DNA from 3 places in the Halomonas sp. Mc5H-6 genome. Region 2 is predicted to be linked to each of the others. Evidence: predicted binding sites of a transcription regulator. Region 2 holds the regulator's gene; each other region holds the start of a gene.
The links. The regulator sigma-54, encoded in region 2, starts transcription at its own class of promoters, with help from an activator protein. The targets are predictions, from matches to a motif close to TGGCACNNNNNTTGCTNT.
Positions count from the first base shown of each region.

Region 1: a site for sigma-54 is predicted at 2,854-2,871, ahead of NH395_RS08475 (formate/nitrite transporter family protein). Genes of this name have one in related genera too.
Region 3: a site for sigma-54 is predicted at 1,604-1,621, ahead of NH395_RS07135 (amino acid ABC transporter substrate-binding protein). Genes of this name have one in related genera too.

Region 1 is NZ_JAMXSI010000004.1:222,967-227,144, reverse strand. Features, by position in the region: gene tal (transaldolase) at 1-400, shown strand, start outside; gene NH395_RS08485 (fructosamine kinase family protein) at 462-1,301, shown strand; gene cynS (cyanase) at 1,305-1,745, opposite strand; gene NH395_RS08475 (formate/nitrite transporter family protein) at 1,834-2,646, opposite strand; gene NH395_RS08470 (MipA/OmpV family protein) at 3,342-4,085, shown strand; gene NH395_RS08465 (alpha/beta hydrolase) at 4,082-4,178, opposite strand, start outside.
Region 2 is NZ_JAMXSI010000001.1:197,667-201,844, forward strand. Features, by position in the region: gene rapZ (RNase adapter RapZ) at 1-478, opposite strand, end outside; gene NH395_RS00885 (PTS sugar transporter subunit IIA) at 556-1,029, opposite strand; gene raiA (ribosome-associated translation inhibitor RaiA) at 1,034-1,342, opposite strand; gene NH395_RS00895 (RNA polymerase factor sigma-54) at 1,429-2,850, opposite strand; gene lptB (LPS export ABC transporter ATP-binding protein) at 2,955-3,704, opposite strand; gene lptA (lipopolysaccharide transport periplasmic protein LptA) at 3,715-4,178, opposite strand, start outside.
Region 3 is NZ_JAMXSI010000003.1:303,161-307,338, forward strand. Features, by position in the region: gene NH395_RS07130 (amino acid ABC transporter permease) at 1-430, opposite strand, end outside; gene NH395_RS07135 (amino acid ABC transporter substrate-binding protein) at 522-1,547, opposite strand; gene speE (polyamine aminopropyltransferase) at 1,774-2,640, opposite strand; gene hemE (uroporphyrinogen decarboxylase) at 2,637-3,752, opposite strand; gene ribA (GTP cyclohydrolase II) at 3,981-4,178, shown strand, end outside.

The DNA.
Region 1 (4,178 bases), on a different contig from region 2:
GTACAAGAATGCCACCGGCAACGACTACACGCCGGAAAACGACCCGGGCGTCGCGTTTGTGCGCGGGGTTTGTGAACGGGCCAACCAGGGCGGCTACGACACCGTCGTGATGGGCGCCAGTTTCCGCACCACCGGCCAGGTGCTGGCGTTGGCGGGGTGCCCAAGGTTGACCATTTCCCCGGCGCTGCTTGAAGAGCTGGCTTCCACAGAGGGGGAGGTGACGCCTCAGATTGCTGCGCCTGCGGGCAACGGTCAGCCATTGCCCGCCCTCAATGAAGCCGATTTCCGCTGGGGCCACAATCAGGATGCCATGGCCAACGACAAGCTGGCGGAGGGTATTCGTCGGTTCCACGATGACCAGCTTGAGCTGGAAAAGCTCATTCATCAGCGGCTGGGGTGAGTCGACGTCCCCGCCAGTTGGCCGTCATAATAGACTGACATTCAGCGCAAAGGAGCATGCAATGGACTCAGCCCTAGACGCGTTACTGGAAACCCTCGACCTTACACCCAAGGGCGCATTAACGCCGCTTGGCGGTGGCGATATTGCGGCCGTCTATCAGCTTGATACCGAACAGGGTCGTGTCGTCGTCAAGCATGACGACGCGCAGCGGCTGCGCGGCGAAGCCGAGGCATTACGGGCGTTAAAGGGCGCATGTTCCATACTGATTGTCCCCCAGGTGCTGGGCCTTTCCGAAAGCTGGCTGGTAATGGAGAGGCTTGAAGCCTCGGGTCGACGCGATAATGCGAGGCTGGGTGAAGGCCTCAAAGAGCTTCACGCAAGCGTCGGTCAGCAACATGGCTGGCACTGGGATAACGCCTGTGGCAGTACGCCTCAGCCCAATGCGCCGTTGGACGATGGGCGTGTTTTTCAGCGCGAGCGACGGCTATTGCCTCTCGGCGATGCCTGCTATCAGCGCGGTTTGCTCGATAAAAAGCTTTATGAGCGCATCGCCCGCCAGGCGCATGAGTTGGAAAGCTGGCTGCCCGACATGCCCGCGAGCCTGGTGCATGGCGATCTGTGGTCGGGCAATGTGATGTTCACGCCGCGTGGCCCTGCGATTATCGACCCAGCGATATATCGTCACTACCCGGAAGTCGATATTGCCATGTTGACGCTCTTTGGCTCGCTGGATGAACGCTTTTTCGAGGCCTACTGGAACGGCGACGCCCCGGCCGATTGGCCGAGGCGTGAAGCCTTATTTCAACTCTACCCGCTGCTCAATCATTTGCTGCTCTTTGGAGCGAGCTATCGCAGTGGCGTTGAGCGCAGCGTTGCCACGCTTGAGGCCTATCAGGGTTAAGCATTACCAAGACTTGTAGGGCAAGAACTTGCCGTTCAGGGTAAGCAGCACCCGGTCGCCTTTGGGGTCTTCGACCTTATCGACATCCATGGTGAAATCGATAGCGCTCATGATGCCGTCGCCAAACTGCTCCTGCACCACATCCTTGAGCGTCTCACCATATACGCCGACGACTTCATAGAGGCGATAAATGAAGGGGTCCTGGGGGATGGCTTCATCCCACACCTTGGTCGGGAATGTCACCAGGGCATCGGCGACATCGCTCTCGACATCCAGCGTCTTGCAGATCTTTTGGGCGATATCGGGGCTGGCGCTGTTCATGCCGTAGCAGGCCGATGCTACCCATACCGGCGACATTCCGACGGCGCTGGCAATATCGTCCCAGCTCATTTTCTTGCGCGCTTTGGCGGCAAGCAGGGTGTGGCGCATTTCAAGTTTATCCACGAGATTTCTCCTGTGCGATGGAGGGCGCGTGACGCCCTGTTGTTGTTAGCGGCGTTGTTGTTAGCGGCTTTCGGTAAATGGACCTAGATCAAGATAAATTTTTCTTGGGCTGGGTGCGGACATGGGTGGTGTACAGCACAAGGCCAACCAGTGTCAGGCCACCGACCAGGTTGCCCAATACCGTGGGGATTTCATTCCACATGATGTACTGATACAGCGTAAATTCAGCGCCCATCATCAGGCCGATCGGGAACAGGAACATGTTGACCACGGAATGCTCGAAGCCAAGATAGAAAAACACAATGATCGGCATCCACATGGCCATGATCTTGCCGGATACCGTTGTCGAGATAGCGGCACCCACGACCCCCATGGACACCATCCAGTTGCAGAACATGCCCCTGAGGAAGAGCACAATCCAACCGGCCAGCCCGGCATCCTGATAACCCACGGTTCGACTTTCACCGACAGACATCATGGTCTGGCCGACGGCGTTGATTTCCTCGGTGCCGCCCATGGAGAAGTTCAGATAGCCGAAGGTGGCGATGAACAGGGCACCCCCAAGGTTGCCGAGCCCTACCAGCCCCCAGCATTTCAGCATGCGCGGCAGGGTGACGCCGGGGCGCTTATCGAGCCAGGCGATCGGCACCAGCATGAACACCCCGGTGAGCAGGTCATAACCCATCAGGTAAAGCATGACAAAGCCCACGGGGAACAGCAGTGCGCCGATCAGGAAGTTGCCGGTCTGAGTGGCGATAGTGATGGCGAAAATAACCGCCAACGCCAGGGTGGCCCCCGCCATGAAGGCGCGAATAAGCGTATCCCGGGTGCCCATATAGACTTTCGCTTCACCCTGGTCTACCAGCTTGGTAACAAACTCACTGGGCATTAGATATGACATGAATAGGTTTTCCTGTGTCATTTTCGGTTAATTAACGTCGCGCCTGAATGTCCAGTGCCAGTCCTTTGCGTTTTCGTTAGTCCTTTGTGTTAGTTCTTTGTGTTAGTTCTTTGTGTCAGTCCTTTGCGTCTGCCTTTAGCATCAATGCATTGTGTTAGCGCTTCGATATGATCTGGAAATTGCAGGCGCTCAGCTCGCCGACAGGACACTGCATTTGGCATGCCAACTTGTTCATTGGAGGGCTTGGGGATTTATAAAATCGATTTATTTCATTGATTTATTTTTTTTGGCGTCAAATCGTATATTTGCCAGTGGTGTGGTGAGAATCAATCGTCGCAGGGCTGTTTGATAAAGGCTGCACCGTTAGGAGGCGGCGCCATGAGCTATGCACAATATTGTTGCAAAAAGGGCGTTTGGCCGTTCTGGCGTTGATTGCCCCTGGGATAGCGTTGACTCGGTACGAGAAGGAGAATTGACGGAGCTGAAGGCGAGTGCTAGCTTACATTCATAAATGTATGTTACGACGCAGTTCCTGCGTCCTATTAAGCGTCGATTCCAGCGCAGTTGGCCATGCCAGCTGCGACTTTGTCGTTGATTGCTTACGTCAAGGAAGACGGCCTGTGGTTGGTTAGGGCATTGCTTCCAAACCTTCATGACAACAGTGGGTTTTAACCATGAGATCAAGACTATCGGCTATGCCATATTGCGCGCTGTCCACGTTGTTGCTGATGGCATCGGGTAACGCGCTGGCGCAGTGGGAAGGCAGCGTTGGCGCCGGCGTATTCAGCGTGCCTGAATATCTGGGCAGCGATGAAAATGAAACGCGTGGCTGGCCAAGTGCCAGTATTACGTATGGCGATACCTTTTACGCCAGCGTGCGTGATGGTATCGGCTGGAACTTGCTTCGCCAGGGCAACTGGAAGGTGTCACCGTTTATCACTTACTTGCCGGGCCGTGATAACGATGGCGAGCTAAGCGGCCTGGACGAGGTAGACGATGGTGCAGCGGCGGGCGTGCGTGCCCGCTATTCAAACGGCCCTTGGGGGCTGGAAGCCGCTACTAAAGCCCCTTTAGGCGGCGATGTAGACGGTTATGAAGCAGACCTGAAAGCCAACTGGCGTACCATGTTGTCGGAGCAGATGGCGTTTTCGATTGGTCCTGAGTTGACCTACTCAAGCGATGACTGGACTCGCGATATGTTCGGTATTTCGCCTGCAGAAAGCGCGCGTTCAGGATTTGCCGTCTACCGTCCGAACGATGGCTATTTCCGTTATGGACTGAACAGCCGCCTGAGCTATTACCTGACCCGTGACTGGTCGGTAACGGGGCTAGTCGGTGTTACCCGATTGACAGGCGACGCCGCTGACAGCCCGATCGTGGATGACCGGGGTGACAAGACCCAAGTAATGGGCGGTGCGCTGATCAACTACCACTTTTAGCCACGAGGGCGGGTCAGGCGTTGCCACCAACGACTGATCCGTTCGCCAGGGCTTGCCGCTGGGTCAGAGGCGATGCCGCCATAGCGGTTTAGA
Region 2 (4,178 bases):
GCTGATGGGCGACCTGATCAGTGATGCGGCGACGAAGGTCATGCACCGAAAGCCGGGTCGTGTCGATGGTCAAATCGGCCAGATCGCGAATCTCGTGCAGCGTTTGCTCTTCTTTGTCGATGGCTTCTTCTAGCGTGAGGCTGCTGTTGCGGGTTAACGGGTGCCGTCTGCGAGTGGCTGAATAGCGTTCCAGCAAAATGCGTGCGTCGGTGGTGAGATACACGATCTGACACTTGATGGTCCGCTGCCGAAGCTCTTTGAGCAGTTCGGGAAGCTTGGCAAGTGCGCCTGGCAGGTTGCGTGCGTCAATACTGACGGCCAGGTGGGTGCGACCGCCCTGATCGCGCAACTCCTCAACCAGTGAATCCAGCAGCATGGCGGGCAGGTTATCAATAGCGTAATAACCCAGATCTTCCAGCGCCTGCAAGGCTATCGATTTGCCTGACCCTGATCGGCCACTAATAATGACGAGTTGCATGAAGGCTCTCTTGCTTGCGGTCAAGCGACTTGGACAAGCGACCCGGGATTAGGACGGTCCATAAGCGCCTCGCCTTTTTAAAGGCTGGCAGCCTGTTCGCGTATCTTGGCGGAGATGAGGTCCAGCAATTCACGCTGACTACCCGACTTGCGTAGCTGCTGGCGCGTGTCGGCATCATTCATGATGGAGGCAACTTGGCCCAGCAGTGCCAGGTGCGTATCGTCGGCTTCTTCAGGCACGAGCAGAACAAACACCAGGTCAACCGGGTCGCCGTCAATGGCGTCGAAGTCGACCGCTTCATTGAGTTTGAGAAAGCCGGCGATGGGCGAATCACAATGCGGACTTCGCGCATGGGGAATCGCCACGCCGTTACCAATCCCCGTACTGCCGAGGCGTTCACGGCCGATCAGACGGCTGAACACTTCCTGGCTGTCGAGGCTGGGAATGTTTTGTGCGATAAAGGTGCTGAAAAATTCCAGCACCCGTTTTTTGCTGCCCCCGGGCACATCGTAGAGAACGCGTTCCGGGGGGAGGATTGTGGCCAACGTCATTGAATTAACGCACACCTGCGCCCTGGGCGCGGGCTTGTGCTTTTTCCTTATGCTTAACGAGTTGTCGATCGATCTTGTCCGCCAGGGCGTCGATGGCGGCGTACATGTCATTATCGAGGGCCTCGGCATGCAAGTCAGCGCCTGCAGCGTGCAGCGTACAGGCGGCCTGTTGACGCTCTTTTTCGACCGAGAGCGTTACCTGTACGGTGGTGATGTTGTCGTAATGGCGCTCAACGCGTTCCAACTTTTCGTTGACATAGTCACGCAAGGCGTCAGTCAGTTCTACATGATGACCGGTGATATTGACTTGCATTGACGTACTCCTTATCCGTCGGACTGTTCTTCGATTGTAACCCTTTTTGGCGTTAAGCAAAGCCCTTGTAGTGAGTTTCCGTTTTTCTACCGCAAACGGCGTCGTTCGCTTGAAGACGGGATCCCCATGCCTTCGCGATATTTGGCGACCGTGCGTCGGGCCACGTGGATGCCGGCTTCCTCCAGCAGGGTGACCAGACGGCTATCCGACAAGGGTTTGCCGGGGGGTTCTTCCTGGATCAGTTTTTTGAGGCGCGCACGAATGGCCGTACTGGAGTGGCTGTCGCCGTCCTGGCTACTGATCTGGCTGGAAAAGAAGTATTTAAGCTCGAAAATGCCCCGCGGTGTATGGATGAACTTCTGGGTGGTGACACGAGAGATGGTCGATTCGTGCATCTCCACCGCATCGGCAATATCGGCCAGGATAAGCGGCTTCATGGCTTCTTCGCCGTGTTCGAGAAAGCCGATCTGGCGGGTAATGATTTCCCGCCCAACGCGTAGCAGGGTGTCGTTGCGGCTGGAGAGGCTTTTGATCAGCCAGCGGGCTTCCTGCAAGTGGTCCTTGAGAAATTGGTTATCCTGGCTTTTGTCGGCGCGCTTGATCAGGCTGGCGTAATCGGGTTGGATCCTGAGTTTGGGCAAGGCCTCGGGGTTGAGTTCGAGGTGCCAGCCTTCGTTATCGTGGTGAACCACCAGGTCGGGAATCACGTAGCTATCGTCAGTGGCGCTGTAAACGCTGCCGGGGCGCGGGTCCAGGCTTCTGATCAGTTGGATGACGTCATCGAGTTGCGCGTCGTCCAGACCGAGTCGCCGCTTGAGGAGACGCTGATCGTTCTTGCCCAGGGCTTCCAGGAACTGGCGGACCAGCCGCCGGGCAGGCATCAGCAGCGGGGTGTCGTCGGGCAGGGCGGCGAGCTGAAGCATCAGGCATTCGCGAAGATCGCGGGCGAAGATGCCGGTGGGCTCGAACTGTTGCAGTCGCAGCAGAATGGTTTCGACCTCGCGCTGGCTGAGGCCTTCCACGCCCTGATCTCGCAGTCCTTCGCGGATGTCGTTAAGGGGTTGGGTGAGATAGCCGTTAGCATCCAGCGCATCAATCAGGCTCTCGGCCACTAACTGTTCGCGTTGGCTCAAATCGGTCATGGCGAGTTGCCAGAGGAGGTGACCATGAAGGCTTTGCCCGGCTGCCTGGCGCTCGAAGTCAGGCCCGTCGCTGCTTGTGCTGCCGCTGCCAGCCGAATCCTGATAGGTATCTGACCAGTCGCTGTCGACGGACAGCTCCTTGGGAATGCTATCTGCCCACTCGCCTTCTTCCGGCTCGCTGGCGGCTTGTTCGCTTTCGCTGAACTCGTCTTCCTGCTCGAGCATGGGGTTGGCATCGAGCGCTTGCTGAATTTCCTGGCGTAAATCGAGCGTTGATAGCTGTAGCAGGGCAATCGCCTGCTGCAGCTGAGGTGTCATGGTGAGCTGGGTGCCGATCCGCAGTTGAAGAGAAGCTTTCATGACCATCTGAGAACCACTCGTTTATCGGAAAGCATCCACCCTAGTGCGAGTTGTGATCGGGTGCAAGTGCAATAAGTATGCCATTGGCAATAAATATGCCATTAAGGGCTTTAGAGACGAAAATCAGCACCTAGGTAAACGTCACGTACCTCCTGGTTGTCAAGAATAGCGTCCGGGGAACCGCTGGCGATGATATGCCCGTCGCCGACGATGTAGGCCACGTCGCAGATATCCAGTGTTTCGCGCACATTGTGGTCGGTAATCAAGACGCCAATGCCACGGTCCTTCAAGGCGCGGATGATCGACTTGATGTCGCCTACGGAGATGGGGTCTACACCCGCGAAAGGTTCATCCAGCAGAATGAACGCAGGTTCGGTGGCGAGGGACCTTGCGATCTCGACGCGGCGCCGTTCGCCCCCGGAAAGGCTCATGCCCATATTGTCGCGGATATGGGTGATATGAAACTCTTCCAGGAGTGTTTCCAGGCGCGCTTCGCGTCCGGCGCGGTCCAGGTCGTTTCGGGTTTGCAAAATGGCCATGATGTTGTCGGCGACGGAAAGCTTGCGGAAGATCGACGCCTCCTGGGGCAAATAGCCAATGCCTGCCTTGGCGCGCTCGTGCATGGGCGCTCGGGAAAGGTCGAGTTGATCAATACCAACGCTGCCCGCATCTGCCTTGACCAGGCCGACAATCATGTAGAATGACGTGGTCTTGCCAGCGCCATTGGGGCCGAGCAGGCCGACGATGCTGCCCTGTGAGATATCCAGGTTGATGTCTTTCACCACGCGCCGGCGTTTGTAGCTTTTTGCCAAATGACGGGCGTATAGCGTTCGTGTTGCGCTGTTGTCGGCAACGGCCATCTGGCTCTCCTTAACCTTCGGGTTGCAGCGTCATGCGAATGCGCTGCGACTCTTGATTGTCGACATCGGAACGCGCCTTGACGACCTCTTGGTCGATGAAATATTCCAGGCGTCCCCCGGTGAAGCGGTCGCCTTGCTGGATGATTTCCGCCCGATCAATCAACTCGACCCGGCGCTCGGCGACATGGTAGATCACCCGCCGACCCCAGCCTTCCATCGGGCCATCCTGGTCCTCGGGCTGGCGCCGCAAATACGCTCGTTCGCCCAGCGCTGTGGCCCGGGAGAGCTCGCCTTCTTCGTTACGCTGGATTTCCACTTCGTCGCCTCGTATCAGCATGTTGCCTTGGCGAATTTCGACGTCGCCGGTGTAGACCGCTGTACCTGCGCGCTGATCCAGGTCAAGCTGGTCGGCGACGACTTCAACTGGCTGCTGGTGGTTATCCGCCGTCGCGTAAAAGGGCACTAGGCAGGCAG
Region 3 (4,178 bases), on a different contig from region 2:
AAATCTGCAGTAACAGCGGGATGTTACGAAAGGTTTCGATGTAGGCGTTGGCGAGTCGAGCGATTAGCCAGTTGGGCGATAATCGGGCGATGCCCACTATAAAACCAATAATCGAGGCCGCCAGTACCCCCAACCCACCGACCAGCAGTGTGTTGAGCAAACCTATGATGAAAGTACGGCCGTAGCTACTTTGAGAGGAGTACTCGATCAAGGTCTGGCCAATACCGAAGCCGGCGGTGTTGCTTAAAAAACCAAAGCCAGTGGTGATGCCTCGAGCCTCAAGGTTGGCTTGGGTGTTGCCGATAATATAGATAAGAAAAGCCACCACAGCGGTGACTAAGAGGATTTGGAAAATAAGTGCGCGCTTTGCGCGGTCTCGCCAGAACGGCGGCTTTTGGCCGACGGGGCGAGCATTGGGTCGTACAGACATGGGTGGCGTCTCCGCGATACGGAAAGTCAATCAGATGGCCCGCCTATACCCTGGCAACAGGGAATGGCGGGCCAGGGGTCAAGCGAGACGCTTAGCGAATCGGGGGAGCGTACTGGAAGCCACCGTCAGTCCACAGGGCGTTGACACCGCGCTCAATTTCAAGCGGTGAGCCCATGCCCACGTTGCGGTCGAAGCTTTCAGCGTAGTTACCCACTTGGCTGATGATGTTGTAGGCCCAGTCAGCCTCCAGTCCCATGCCTTCGCCGTAGTTGCCATCCTGGCCGAGCAGTCGAGCAACATTGGGGTCTTCAGACGATGTCATCTCGTCGACATTTTCGCTGGTAACACCGTATTCTTCAGCGTTGATCATGGCGAACAGCGACCATTTCACGATGTTGAACCAGGTATCATCGCCCTGGCGTACCACGGGGCCCAGCGGTTCTTTGGAGATCACGTCCGAAAGAATCATTGAGCTTTCAGGGTTATCTAACTGAATACGCAGGGCGGCTAGCTGAGAAGTGTCGGATGTCAGTACGTCACAGCGTCCTGCCTGATAGCCGCCTACGGTTTGCTCGGAGGTATCAAATACGATGGGGTTGAATTCCATGTCGTTAGCACGGAAGTAATCGGCGAGGTTTAGCTCGGTGGTGGTACCTGACTGAATGCAGATGGACGCACCGTTTAATTCATCTGCGCCCGTAATCCCCAGGTCCCGTGAGACCATGAAGCCTTGGCCGTCATAGAATGTCACGCCGGTGAAATTGAGACCCAACGTGGTGTCGCGAGTCGTAGTCCATGTGGTGTTGCGTGACAGTACATCCACTTCGCCAGACTGCAGCGCCGTGAAGCGCTCTACGGCATTGAGGGAAATGTAGTCAACCGCGTCGGCATCACCGAGTACGGCGGCGGCGACGGCACGACAGACATCGACGTCAAGGCCTTGCCAGTTGCCATCATCGTCAGGAGCAGAAAAGCCGGGTAGGCCGTCACTCACGCCACAACGAACGGCGCCGTTATCCCGGGTATCTTCCAGCGTGTCAGCCTGAGCGGTGGTCATTCCCGCAAGGGTAATCGAACCAGCAGATACCAGCAGCGCCAAGTGTTTTTTCTTCAACATGTAGGTTCCCTCGAATTGTTTGAAATCTTTATGCATGCCGTAGCATGTCACTTAACCTAGCAAGGAAGATGCCAAAAGGGGTACAGCCGTTGATTCAGCGCTTTTCAACGCTAAATCGAACGTTTGATACGAACGTCTAGGTGCAAAAAAATAAAAATGCCCACCCTCCGTGCACCTTTATGGAGCGACGAGGGATGGGCAGTGATGCAAAGTGATCTCGGCGGTATTATTCGGCGTCGAAGGCCCTGCGCATAAATGGCGGTAACGCCAGCGCGCCACGATGGGCTTCCAGCGTATAGTACTCGAGCGGCAGGTCGTGGTTGGCAACTGCCTGCTCGCGAAAGGCGTTGACGTCGACGTTTTTGCCCGCCAGCGTCACGCTCCACCAGCCGGACGGATACACCGGCTGCGGGAAGGGTAGCGTGGCGACGCTGTCGAACCCCGCTTCCCGCATGTCGTTGCGCAATTCACGGATGATGGTGCCGCTATGGTAAAGCGGTGATTCGCTCTGCTGCACCATGACGCCGCCATTTTTCAGGATACGGTGACAGCGCTTCAAAAAATCGGTTTTAAACAGGCCTTCGGCAGGCCCCACCGGGTCAGTCGAGTCGATGATCAGCACATCGATGCTCGCGTCGGGGGTATCATCCACCCACTTGACCCCATCGGCAAACAGCAGCTCGGCGCGGGGGTCGTCATTCGATTCCACCAGCGTTGGAAAAAAGCGCTCGGAGGCTTTGGTGACTTCTTCGTCGATATCGATCTGGGTGACGTGCTCGACCCCAGGGTGGCGCAATACTTCCTTGAGCGTACCGCAGTCGCCGCCCCCAATGATCACCACCCGCTTGGGATCCTGATGGGTGAACAAGGCCGGATGGGCAATCATCTCGTGATAAAGGAAGTTATCGCGGTCGGTGAGCATCACGCAGCCGTCCAGCACCAGCAGGTTGCCGTAGGTCTCGGTCGCGTAGACTTCAAGATGCTGATAGGGGCTTTGCACATCCAGCAGTTTGTCGGTGACTTTCAGCGAGAAAGCACTGCCGTGGCTATCAAAGACTTCGGTAAACCACTGGCCGTCTCGTAATTCGCTCATTTTGGGGCTCCCGGGTGCGCATCGTCCGCTTGCGTCGCGATGCTCTGATGATATTGCGGGCTAAGGTCGTGCAGCGCTTCCATGAAAGCGGTGACATGGTCGGGGTTGGTGAACTGGCTGATGCCGTGGCCCAGGTTAAAGATATGGCCGGGGCCATGACCGTAGCTTTCCAGCACGCGGGCGACTTCGGCACGGATCGCGGAAGGCCGCGCAAACAGCACGTTGGGGTCCAGGTTACCCTGCAGTGCGACCTTGTGGCCGACCCGGGCGCGGGCATCGGAAAGCTCGGTAGACCAGTCGATGCCCACGGCATCGGACCCGGCACAAGCGATGTGTTCCAGCCACTGGCCGCCATTCTTGGTAAACAGAATCACTGGCACCCGGCGCCCGTCGTGCTCGCGAATCAATCCGGCGACAATCTGCTCCATATAGCGCAGCGAAAACTCGAGGTACGCCGGGGTGGTCAGCGCGCCGCCCCAGGTATCGAAGATCTGAACCGCCTGGGCGCCCGCACGGATTTGCGCGTTGAGGTAGTCGGTCACCGCATGGGCCAGGGTGTCCAGCAGCTGGTGCATGGTATCCGGCGTATCGTAGAGCATGGTTTTCAGATGGCGGAAATCCTTGCTCGAACTGCCCTCGACCATGTAGGTGGCCAGCGTCCAGGGGCTGCCGGAGAAGCCGATCAACGGCATGCGGCCGTTCAGCTCACGGCGAATCGTGGACACCGCACGCATCACGTAATCCAGGTCGCGCTCGGCATCGGGAACGCGGAGCGCGGCGACCTCCTCAGCGGTACGCACGGTCTTTTTGAATTTGGGGCCTTCACCGGTTTCGAAATACAGGCCCAGACCCATGGCGTCGGGGATCGTCAGGATATCCGAAAACAGGATGGCGGCATCCAGCGGGTAACGCTCAAGCGGCTGCAGCGTCACCTCGCAGGCCAGGTCATGGTTCTGGCACAGGTCCATGAAACTACCCGCATCGGCGCGTTTAGCGCGATATTCCGGAAGGTAGCGGCCTGCCTGGCGCATCATCCACACCGGCGTGCGGTCAACGGGCTTGCGCGCCAGCGCGCGAAGAAAACGATCGTTTTGCAAAGGTGTGGGGTTCATAGACACTTGCTCTTGAGAAGTTTGCCCGCATTGTAGAGGAGCTATTGTACTGGAAGATAGACCGCAAGGCGGCGCGACCCATGGCAAAAATTGTCGCACCACGCCGATTTTTCTCGACGTTTTTCCGTCACGCTAATCGTGAGCCTGCCGCCGCTTCCTGCTAAACTACACGACCATTTTGCCAACACTGGTGTGGTTAACTGGTTTGGTTAATCAGCGAGGTAACCTGTGACCATTCGCTTCATCGCCGCTTCACGCCTGCCCACGCCCTGGGCCACCTTCACTATGCATGGTTTCGAAGACGAAGCCACCGGCAAGGATCACATCGCCTTGACGCTGGGTGATGTGACCGGCGATGAACCGGTGTTGGGACGTGTCCACTCGGAGTGCCTGACCGGTGACGCCCTGTTTTCGATGCGCTGTGAC